Regions from separate parts of the Streptomyces sp. NPDC007917 genome, predicted to be linked through region 1. Evidence: riboswitches for the same ligand, from Rfam matches in the RefSeq annotation. Region 1 holds a riboswitch; each other region holds the start of a gene.
What was found. Region 1 has a riboswitch for cobalamin ahead of cobN (cobaltochelatase subunit CobN). Riboswitches for the same ligand answer to the same signal wherever they lie in the genome.

Region 1 (3,266 bases):
CTTGCTCTGCTGTCACGTCCACGCCCCGCGCGGCCCCTGTGGCGCCTCGTACGGTGACCTGGTAGCCGTCGCCCGTCGCCAGTACGTCGACCCACCGGCCGCCGGGGTGGCCGCAGCGCCGCTCGCAGCCGGAGAAATACGCAGGCAGCCGGCCCCGCGGCCGGCCCGGTAGGCCGTTGCCGGACGCCCCGCCCGCCACCGCGCGCCCCGCCTCGGCACGCACATCGGCCAGGGACTTGGCGCAGCCCGGTCGGCCCGTACACGCGCCGACCCCGAGCCAGGGGGAGTCCGGCGCGGTCACCAGCCCGGCGTCGGCGAGCTCCCGCAGCGCGGCTTCGGCGCCGTCCGGGGAGAAACCGGGCAGCACCACGCCGCGCCAGGGTGTCACACGCAGCTCGCCCGAGCCGCCCTGGGAGGCGACCTTGGCGAGCAGCCGCCACTGAGCGGCGCTGAGCCGCCCCAGCGGAGCGGCGATCGACACCGCGCACCGCCCGTCCGGCCCGGCGACGAGCCCGATCGCGGGCGGCTCCTGGCTTCCCGGCCCCCGCGTGCCCGCGACGCCTCGCCCCGTGGCCGGCGGCGGGCCGTACGTGGGACCGGCCACGGCGGGGCGCTCGCTGCCACTGTGGACCCCTGCGGCGTCAGTCGCCGAGGTCTGCGCCCCAGCGACCCCGGAGACAGGACCGAGGCCCGCGAACCGGACCCCCGCTTCGGCGAGTCGCCGCGCCAACCCGTCCGCCGTCACGGCGTGTCGGGCCGGCAGCTCACGGACGCGCCAGATCCGCGTGCCACTCGCGCGCACCGCGTCGAGAAACGCCACGGCGGCCACCGCCGCCGCACGAGGCGCGTCCTCGGCCCGCACCCGGAGCTCAGCGCCTACGGTCCCGCCGCCCGGCCTGGACGAGGCCTCCGGACCGCCGTTCCCGGGTCCGTGCGGGGGGCCGGGGTGGGCGAGGGGCCGCGCAGGGTCCGGCGTGTCGCCATCGGGCTCCGCCCGGCCGTCCCGGCGTGCCGGGACGGCCGTCGTGCCGCGGGCGTCCGCCGGGCCAGGAGTGTCCGCCGCGCCGCAGCTGTCCGCCACGCCGGGCGCACCCGGCGCGCCGCGGGCATCTGCCGCGCACTCCCCGGGGTCCGGGCGCGTGCCCGGGGCGGCCGGTTCATGGCCCCCGGCGGAGCCAAGCCGCAGCAGCGCCTCGCCGTCCGGTGCTGCGATCAATGTCACATCCGCGCCCAGCGCCGCCACATCGCCCCGCCCGTCGTCGAGCGCGAACAGGAACCGGCCCGAGAGCTGCGCCAGTTCGGCGAATCCGGAACCCTCGGGCTCGTCGTCGCACAGCAGGGCGTCCAGCTCCCTCGCCCACGCCGAGACGTCCGCGTACCCCGCCCCGTCCAGCCCGGACAGCGGGGACGCCACGACGTTGCGCACCCGGTCGTGCCGGTCCGACGGGAGCAGTCCGGCCGTCCGCAGCCGCTCCGCGAGCCCGGCCGCGCACCCCGCGTCGAGACCGCGCAGCTGAAGATTGCCCCGGGAGGTGAGGTCCAGCCGGCCGTCCCCCAACTCCTCGGCCGCGAGCGACAGCACGAGGGCCTGACGCGCCGTCAGGAGCCCGGCCGGAACGCGTACCCGGGCCAGCGCGCCGTCGTCCGCCGGGTGCAGGCGCAGCGCCCCCGGGCAGGCGTCGGTGCGACCGCGCACGGTGGTTTCGTCCCCTGGTGGGGCGGTTGTCGGGGGGAGGGGCATGGCGGCGAGCATACCGACGATCGCCTCCCGCTCACCGCCCCACGGCAGGTCAGGAGCGCCTACTATGCTCACCGGCGGGTCGGTCCCGGCCCGCCACCACACAAGACGGCAAAAAGGGTAGGAAGCCGGTGGAAATCCGGCGCGGTCCCGCCACTGTGAGCGCGGCAGCCGGTATGCGACGGCCGCGCGAGCCAGGAACTCCCGCCGTCTTCAACCCGCCCGGGGCGCGGACCCCGAGGAAGGCCTGCCGTCGCATGATCCTGCTGCTGTCGACGTCCGACACCGACCTGCTCAGTGCCCGCGCGGCACAGACCCCGGTGCCCTTTTCGCTCGCCAACCCGGCCCGGCTCCCGCTGGACGACCTGCCCGCGCTCCTCGACGGCGTCGAACTCGTCGTCGTACGGCTGCTCGGCGGGGTGCGCGCCTGGCAGGAAGGGCTCGACACGCTCCTCGGCGGGGACCGCCCGGTCGTGGTCCTGACCGGCGAACAGGCCCCGGACGCCCAGCTCATGGAGGCCTCCACCGTTCCGGTCGGGATCGCCGCCGAGGCCCATGCCTATCTCGCACACGGAGGGCCCGGCAACCTCGGCCAGTTGGCCCGGTTCCTGTCCGACACCGTCCTGCTGACCGGTCACGGCTTCGAGCCGCCCGCGCCCGCGCCCTCGTGGGGCCCGCTGGAGCGCACCGTACGCGAGGACGTCACCGGGCCGCGGGTCGCCGTGCTCTACTACCGCGCCCACCACATGAGCGGCAACACCGCCTTCGTGGAGGCGCTGTGCCAGGCCGTCGAGGACGCCGGGGGCCGCCCGCTGCCGCTGTACGTCGCCTCGCTGCGCGCGCCCGAGCCCGAGCTGCTGGAGGCCCTTGCCGAGGCCGACGCGGTGGTGACGACGGTGCTGGCCGCGGGCGGCACCCGGCCCGCCGAGGCCTCGGCCGGTGGCGACGACGAGGCGTGGGACGCGGGCGCGCTGGCCGCGCTGGACGTACCGGTGCTGCAGGCGCTGTGCCTGACCGGCTCGCGCGCCGCGTGGGAGGAGAACGACGAGGGCCTTTCGCCCCTGGACGCGGCGACCCAGGTCGCCGTCCCGGAGTTCGACGGGCGGCTGATCACCGTGCCGTTCTCCTTCAAGGAGACCGACGAGGACGGCCTGCCCGTCTATGTCGCCGACCCCGAGCGCGCCGCGCGTGTCGCGGGAATCGCGGTACGACACGCCCGGCTGCGCCACATACCGGCGGCCGACAAGCGCCTCGCGCTCGTCCTGTCCGCCTACCCCACCAAGCACTCCCGCATCGGCAACGCCGTCGGCCTGGACACGCCCGCCAGCGCCGTCGCCTTGCTGCGCCGGCTGCGCGCGGACGGCTTCGACCTCGGCCCCGAGGAGGGGCCCGAGGCGCTGCCCGGCCTCGCCTCCGGCGACGGCGACGAGCTGATCCGCGCCCTCATCGAGGCGGGCGGCCACGACCAGGACTGGCTCACCGAGGAGCAGCTGGCCCGCAACCCGGTCCGGATCCCCGCCGCCGACTA
Region 2 (3,266 bases), on a different contig from region 1:
CTGGTCGCGACCCGCCTCACCTACCGGCTGGCCCGCGGCCGCGACGCCCAGGAGACCGCGAAGGGCTACCGCGCCGGGCAGATCGCCTCGGCCGCGCTGGTCTCCCTCGCCCACGGCACCAACGACGCCCAGAAGACCATGGGGGTCATCACCCTCGCGCTGATCACCGGCGGCGTGATCGCGCCCGACTCCGACCCGCCGCTGTGGGTCATCGTCTCCGCGGGCCTGGCCATCGCCCTCGGTACGTACCTGGGCGGCTGGCGCATCATCCGCACCATGGGCAAGGGCATCACCGACATCCAGCCGCCGCAGGGCTTCGCCGCCCAGACCGGTGCCGCGACCGTCATCCTCGCCTCGTCCCACATCGGCTTCGCGCTCTCCACCACCCAGGTCTGCTCGGGCGCCGTGATGGGCGCGGGGGTCGGCCGCAGGGGCGGTGTGGTGCGGTGGTCCACCGCGGGCCGCATGGTCCTCGCCTGGGTGCTCACCCTGCCCGCCGCGGGCCTCGTCGCGGGCGGCGCGGCGCTGCTGGCGGACCAGGGCGACTGGGGCGTCACGGCGGTCGCCGTGCTCGCGGTCGCCGCCTGCGCCGGGATCTGGGCGGCCTCGCGCCGCAAGCCCGTCGACCACACCAACGTCAACGACATCGACGAGGGCGCGGCGCTGCCGGCCGAGCCGGTGGGCGTCGTCACGGCCGCCCTCCAGGCCGTGGCCCCGCCGCCCACCCCTGCCGCTGCCGCCGCCTCCTCCGCCACCTCCTCCTCCGCCACCCCGGCCGGCGCGTCCGCGGCCACCGGCAGCACCAGCTAAGGAAGTAACGCGATGAGCATCGACTGGGCGGCCCTCGGCCAGGTCTTCGGCATCAGCCTCGCGGTGACCGTCGGCTTCGTGGGCGTCTTCACCCTCGGCATCCTCGGCACCTCTCGTAAGCCGCAGCAGGCGGAGGCGGGCCCGAACGCCGCCTCCACCGCCTCGGCCCCGGCGGGCGCCGCCCTCGGCCCCGCGCGCGCCGGCGCGTACCTCTGCTTCGCGCTGTGCGCGGCGGCCGTGGTGTACGGCATCAATCTGATCGTGGCCTGACTCCGCTCGGCCCACTCACGGCCGCCGGGCCGGTCCGCGCCTACCCGCGCGTTCCGGTCCGGCGGCCGTGGCATGTGCTCCTCGGCACACTCACGCAGGGTGGGGCATTCGCGAGTTGACGGCCATTCGCGGCCCATGGTGGACTTCCCGAGCCAAACGGCGGCAGGAGAGGAAGCCGGTGAGAATCCGGCGCGGTCCCGCCACTGTCACCGGGGAGCGCTCTCCCATCGCCTGTACGGGTCACGGCCATCCACACGGAGGCTGGAAGACCGGGAGAGACGCGGATCCGGGAGCCAGGAGACTCTCACCGCCGGTCACGTCGAACCAGGGCGCGGACCCTGAGTGAGGACATACCGCCATGCCCGGCACCGCCGTACCGCCGACCCGCCCGCGGCCCCTCCGCCACGTCCCGACGCCCCGGGGCAAGACGGCGGACTGACGATGCGTGCCGATCACGCCTCCTACGCGTGCGGCGCCGCCCTCGGCTTTCTCGGCGATCTCGCCCTGGGCGATCCGCGTCGCGGCCACCCCGTCGCGGCGTTCGGGCGCGCCGCCCTGGCCGTCGAGCGGCTGCTGTGGCGCGACCACCGCGGCTCCGGGGCTCTCCACACCGCGCTGTGCGCGGGCGGCGCGGCGGCGGGCGCCGCGCTGTCGATGCGCGCCGTACGGGCCTTGGGACGACCCATGCCGACCCCCTTGGAACGCCTCGCTCTGGGCAGCCCTGTTCTGAAACGCTCGGGGCGTCCCGTCTTGGGGAGCGCCGCCGCGGAATCCTCCGCCCCCGGGCTCCCCTCCCCCACCGCGCGGACCATGCTGACCGCCGCCGCCACCTGGGCCGTGCTCGGCGGGACGACGCTGGGCCGGGAGGCGCGGGCCGTCGGCCGTGCGCTGGCCGCCGGGGATCTCGACGCCGCCCGGCGGCGGCTGCCGCATCTGTGCGGGCGCGATCCGCAGGCGCTGGACGAGACTCAGATCGCGCGCGCGGTCGTCGAGTCGGTCGCCGAGAACACCTCGGACGCCGTGGTGGGCGCGCTGGTGTGGGGGGCCGTCGGCGGGGTGCCGGGCCTGGTCGGCTTCCGGGCCGTCAACACTCTGGACGCCATGGTGGGCCACAAGTCGCCGCGCTACCGGCGTTTCGGCTGGGCCTCGGCCCGTCTTGACGACCTCGCCGGCTGGCCCGGCGCGCGGCTCACCGCGGCGCTGGCCGCCCTCGCCGGGCCCGATCCGCGCGGCGCGTGGCGCGCCTGGCGGCGCGACGGCCACCGCCACCCCAGCCCCAACGCGGGCCCCGTGGAGGCCGCGTTCGCGGGCGCGCTCGGCGTACGGCTGGGCGGCACCCTCGCCTACGGCGGCCGCGTCGAGCACCGGCCGGTGCTCAACCCCGGAGGGCGGCCGGTCGAGGCGGCCGACATCGAGCGGGCCGTACGGCTGTCGCGGCGCGTCGGCGCCCTGGCGCTCGGCGTGTCCCTCGCGGCCCGGCTGGCCGCGGGCGCGCTGCGGCCGGCGCGTACGGGGCCCTTCCCGGCCGCGCGGCCCGGCGCGCCCGTACGCCCCGGCCGCGCCCCACATGGCGCGCTCGCCCGCGGGGCACGGTCCTTGCGGGCTCCCGGGGCCGCGGGCGCCGCGTACGGCCCGGCGACGGCGCGGCCCCCGGCCGCGGGGAGGGACTGAGGATGAGCGGGACAGATGGCACAGGCTCCGGGAGCACGCCGGGCGGCGGGCTGCTCGTCGCGGGCACGACCTCGGACGCGGGCAAGAGCGTCGTCACCGCCGGGATCTGCCGGTGGCTCAGCCGTAAGGGCGTCAAAGTCGCGCCCTTCAAGGCGCAGAACATGTCGCTCAACTCCTTCGTCACCCGGGACGGGGCGGAGATCGGCCGCGCCCAGGCCATGCAGGCCGCCGCCGCCCGCGTCGAGCCGAGCGCGCTGATGAACCCCGTCCTGCTCAAACCCGGCAGCGACCGCAGCAGCCAGGTGGTGCTGCTGGGCAAGCCGGTGGGCGAGCTGAGCGCGCGTGGCTACCACGCAGGGCGCCAGGAGGCGCTGCTGGGAACCGTCACCGAATGCCTGGCCGAGCTGCGGCGCACCCATGACGCGGTGATCTGCGAGGGCGCGGGCAGCCCCGCCGAGATCAATCTGCGCCGCACCGACATCGTCAACCTGGGGCTCGCCCGCGCCGCCCGGCTG
Region 3 (3,266 bases), on a different contig from region 1:
TTCCGGCGAGGACGTCCACGAGTGGGTGCACGACGCCCGCCACCTGCTCGGCTTCCCCTGCCACTGACGCCAGGGACACCGACACCCTCATGAATTCCGCAACGGTACGGAATCTGCTCGTCCGTGGCATGCTCGCCGGCCTCGGGGCCGGCGTGCTCGCCCTGATCGTCGCCTATCTCCTTGGGGAACCGAATGTCGACAAGGCGATCGGCTTCGAGGAGTCCCACGCCCCGGCGCATCACCACGAGGTCGAACTCGTCTCCCGCAGCCTGCAGTCCACCGCCGGCCTGGCCACCGGTGTGCTGATCTACGGGGTCGCCTTCGGCGGCATCGCCGCCCTCGCCTACTGCTTCGCCCTGGGCCGCGTCGGCCGCTTCACCCCGCGGGCCACCGCGCTGCTGCTGTCCGGCTGCGCCCTGCTCGCGGTCTACGTCGTGCCGTTCCTGAAGTACCCGGCCAATCCGCCCGCCGTCGGCAACCCCGACACCCTCGGCGAGCGGACCAATCTGTACCTCCTGATGATGGTGCTCAGCGTGCTCCTCGCGATCGCGGCGACCATCCTCGGCAAGCGGCTCGCCCCGAAACTGGGCACCTGGTACGCCACCGTCGCCGCGGTGGCCGCCTTCGCCCTGGCCATCGGCCTGGCGTACGCGTTCCTTCCGGCCGTGGGCGAGGTGCCCGCCGATTTCCCGGCCACCGTGCTGTGGCGGTTCCGGCTCTCCGCGCTGGCCATCCAGGTCGCGTTGTGGGGAGGGTTCGGACTCGTCTTCGGCGAGCTGGCCGAGCGTCTGCTGAGACCTGAGCCCGCCACCAGGGCCCCGGCCTCGACGGTCGCCGCCGCCGGCCGGCCGTGACGCGACCGTCTCCCTGACCCCCCGCCGGGGCGGCCGCTCCTGTCAGGGGCCATTGAGCGGCCGCCCCAGCCCGAGGTTCCAGCGTCCGGCCCGTCCGCTGACCCCGGTCGCCGTCAGCGGGGGAACGTCGGCACGCCAGAAGGCCGCCGCGGGCGCGCCCAGCACATGCACCACCACGGCCCGCACCACGTCCGGCTCCACCACGGCGAGCGTATGGCCGTCGGTGTGCGACGCGGTGTCCAGCCACCGTCCGATCCGCCGGCACATGTCCCGCACCGACTCCCCGCCGTGGGGCGCGGCCGCCGGGTCGGCCAGCCACCGGGCCACCGACTCCGGCTCGGCGGCAGCGACCTCGTCGAGGGTGAGGCCCCGCCAGCGGCCCGCGTCCAGGCCGGCCAGCTCCGCACGGGGCTCGGCCGCGCCGAGCCCCAGCGCCGCTGCGGTCTCCCGGCAGCGCAGGCCGGGGGAGGTGACGACGCGAGCGGCCGGAGGCAGCACCCCGGCCGCGGCGCGGGCCCGCGCCGCGCCGCCGTCCTCGAGAGGGGCCGTGCCGTCGTCGAACCGGGCCTGGCGCAGCGAAGGGCTCATCGCGGCCGCGATGAAGATGACACGGCTGGTCACGCGGTCACTCCTGCTGTCTGCGCCATGGGGCACGAGTCTCCCTCGGGTACGGCACCCACGTAACCACCGGTGGGCCCTCACCTGCCACATATCCGACCGCAGCCACATATCCGACCGCACGGCGGGCTTGGTAGCCTCTGGGGGCCAGTCGAGCCACATCCGAGGCCAGGGAATCCGGTGCGAATCCGGAACTGACGCGCAGCGGTGAGGGGGACGGGCGGGGCACGTCGCCACTGGAAGACCGGGAAGGCGCCTCGTCCGGACGAACCCGAGTCCGAAGACCTGCTGGCACCTCCGCGCCCCGGCGCGGCGGTCGTCCACAGGCCAGGCTCCGCGTACGAGCCCCGACCACCGAGGCAAACCCGTGCTCCGTACCGCTCTTCGCCCCGCCGCTCTGCTGCTCGCCCCCGCCTTTCTGCTCACCGCGTGCGGTGGCTCACAAGGCGGCGCGGATGCCGGGAAGCCCGCCGGTTCGGGCTACCCGCGCACCATCGAGAACTGTGGCCACAAGGTCACCTTGAAGGCGGCCCCCGAGCGGGCCGTCTCCCTCAACCAGGGCACCACGGAGATCCTGCTCTCCCTCGGCCTCGCCGACCGCATGGCCGGTACGGCGACCTGGACGGACCCGGTGATGAAGGGCCTGGAGAAGGCCAACGCGTCCGTGCCGCGGCTGGCGGACAACGCGCCCTCCTTCGAGAAGGTGCTGGACGCCGACCCCGACTTCGTCACCTCCTCGTTCGTCTCCACCCTCGGCAAGGGCGGTGTCGCCACCCGCGAGCAGTTCGAGAAGCTGGGCGTGCCCACGTATGTCTCCCCCTCCGACTGCTCGGCGGGCAAGGACAACGACAGCGGTGGCGACGGAGCGCGCGGCGCACCCCTCACCCTCGACACCGTCTACGGCGAGATTGCCGACCTGGCCAGGGCGTTCGGGGTGGAGGAGCGGGGGAAGAAGCTCGTCGCCGGGCTGAAGGCGCGGGTCAGCAAGGCCACCGCCGGGCTGCACGCCTCCGGTGTCTCCCTCATGTACTGGTTCGCCAACTCCCAGTCGCCCTACCTGGCCGGCTGCTGCGGCGCGCCGGGCGCCATCACGCGGGCGGTCGGCGCGGAGAACGCATTCGCCGACACCCACGACGAGTGGCCCCAGATCAACTGGGAGACCGTCGCCGACCGCGACCCCGACGTCATCGTGCTCGGCGATCTGACCCGTAAGCAGCAGACCGCCGAGAGTGCCCAGGCCAAGATCCGTTTCCTGGAGCGCAACCCCGCCACCCGCAACCTGACGGCCGTGAAGAAGAAGCGGTACGTGCTGCTGAGCGGGCAGGCGATGAACCCGTCCATCCGCACGGTCGAAGGGATCGAGAAGGTCGCCGCGGGCCTGCGCGACCTCGGGCTCGCCACGTGAGGGCCCGCACGCTGCTGCTGACCGGCGGCGGGTCGGCCGCGCTGATCGTATCGGTCGCCGTCGCGGTGACGATCGGGCCGGCCGACATCTCCACGGGGGATGTGTGGGCCTCCGTCGCCGCCCATCTCGGCATGAGCGTAAGCGCGCTGACGCCGCTGCGGGACGGCATCGTGTGGAACCTGCGGATGCCGCGCACCCTGCTCGCCGCCGTGTGCGGGGCCGGGCTCGCCGTGTGCGGGGCGGTGATGCAGTCGCTGCTGCGCAATCCGCTGGCCGATCCGTTCGTGCTCGGGGTGTCCTCCGGCGCGTCCACGGGGGCGGTCGCCGTGGTCGTGCTCGGCGTGGGCGGCGGAGCGGTGTCCCTGTCCGCGGGCGCCTTCCTCGGCGCC

Region 2: linked by a shared signal. The riboswitch ahead of ACFZDL_RS37080 (cobalamin biosynthesis protein) and the one ahead of cobN (cobaltochelatase subunit CobN) in region 1 are both predicted to bind cobalamin.
Region 3: linked by a shared signal. The riboswitch ahead of ACFZDL_RS02355 (ABC transporter substrate-binding protein) and the one ahead of cobN (cobaltochelatase subunit CobN) in region 1 are both predicted to bind cobalamin.

Annotation. Positions count from the first base shown of each region.
Region 1 covers NZ_JBIBKK010000004.1:213,169-216,434, reverse strand. The annotation lists gene ACFZDL_RS09435 (nitrite reductase) at 1-1,741, opposite strand, end outside; cobalamin riboswitch at 1,805-1,965, shown strand; gene cobN (cobaltochelatase subunit CobN) at 1,996-3,266, shown strand, end outside.
Region 2 covers NZ_JBIBKK010000027.1:55,171-58,436, forward strand. The annotation lists gene ACFZDL_RS37070 (inorganic phosphate transporter) at 1-810, shown strand, start outside; gene ACFZDL_RS37075 (hypothetical protein) at 823-1,080, shown strand; cobalamin riboswitch at 1,248-1,384, shown strand; gene ACFZDL_RS37080 (cobalamin biosynthesis protein) at 1,522-2,751, shown strand; gene ACFZDL_RS37085 (cobyric acid synthase) at 2,754-3,266, shown strand, end outside.
Region 3 covers NZ_JBIBKK010000001.1:555,947-559,212, reverse strand. The annotation lists gene ACFZDL_RS02370 (CbtB-domain containing protein) at 1-67, shown strand, start outside; gene ACFZDL_RS02365 (CbtA family protein) at 90-854, shown strand; gene ACFZDL_RS02360 (histidine phosphatase family protein) at 897-1,475, opposite strand; cobalamin riboswitch at 1,604-1,780, shown strand; gene ACFZDL_RS02355 (ABC transporter substrate-binding protein) at 1,840-2,877, shown strand; gene ACFZDL_RS02350 (iron chelate uptake ABC transporter family permease subunit) at 2,874-3,266, shown strand, end outside.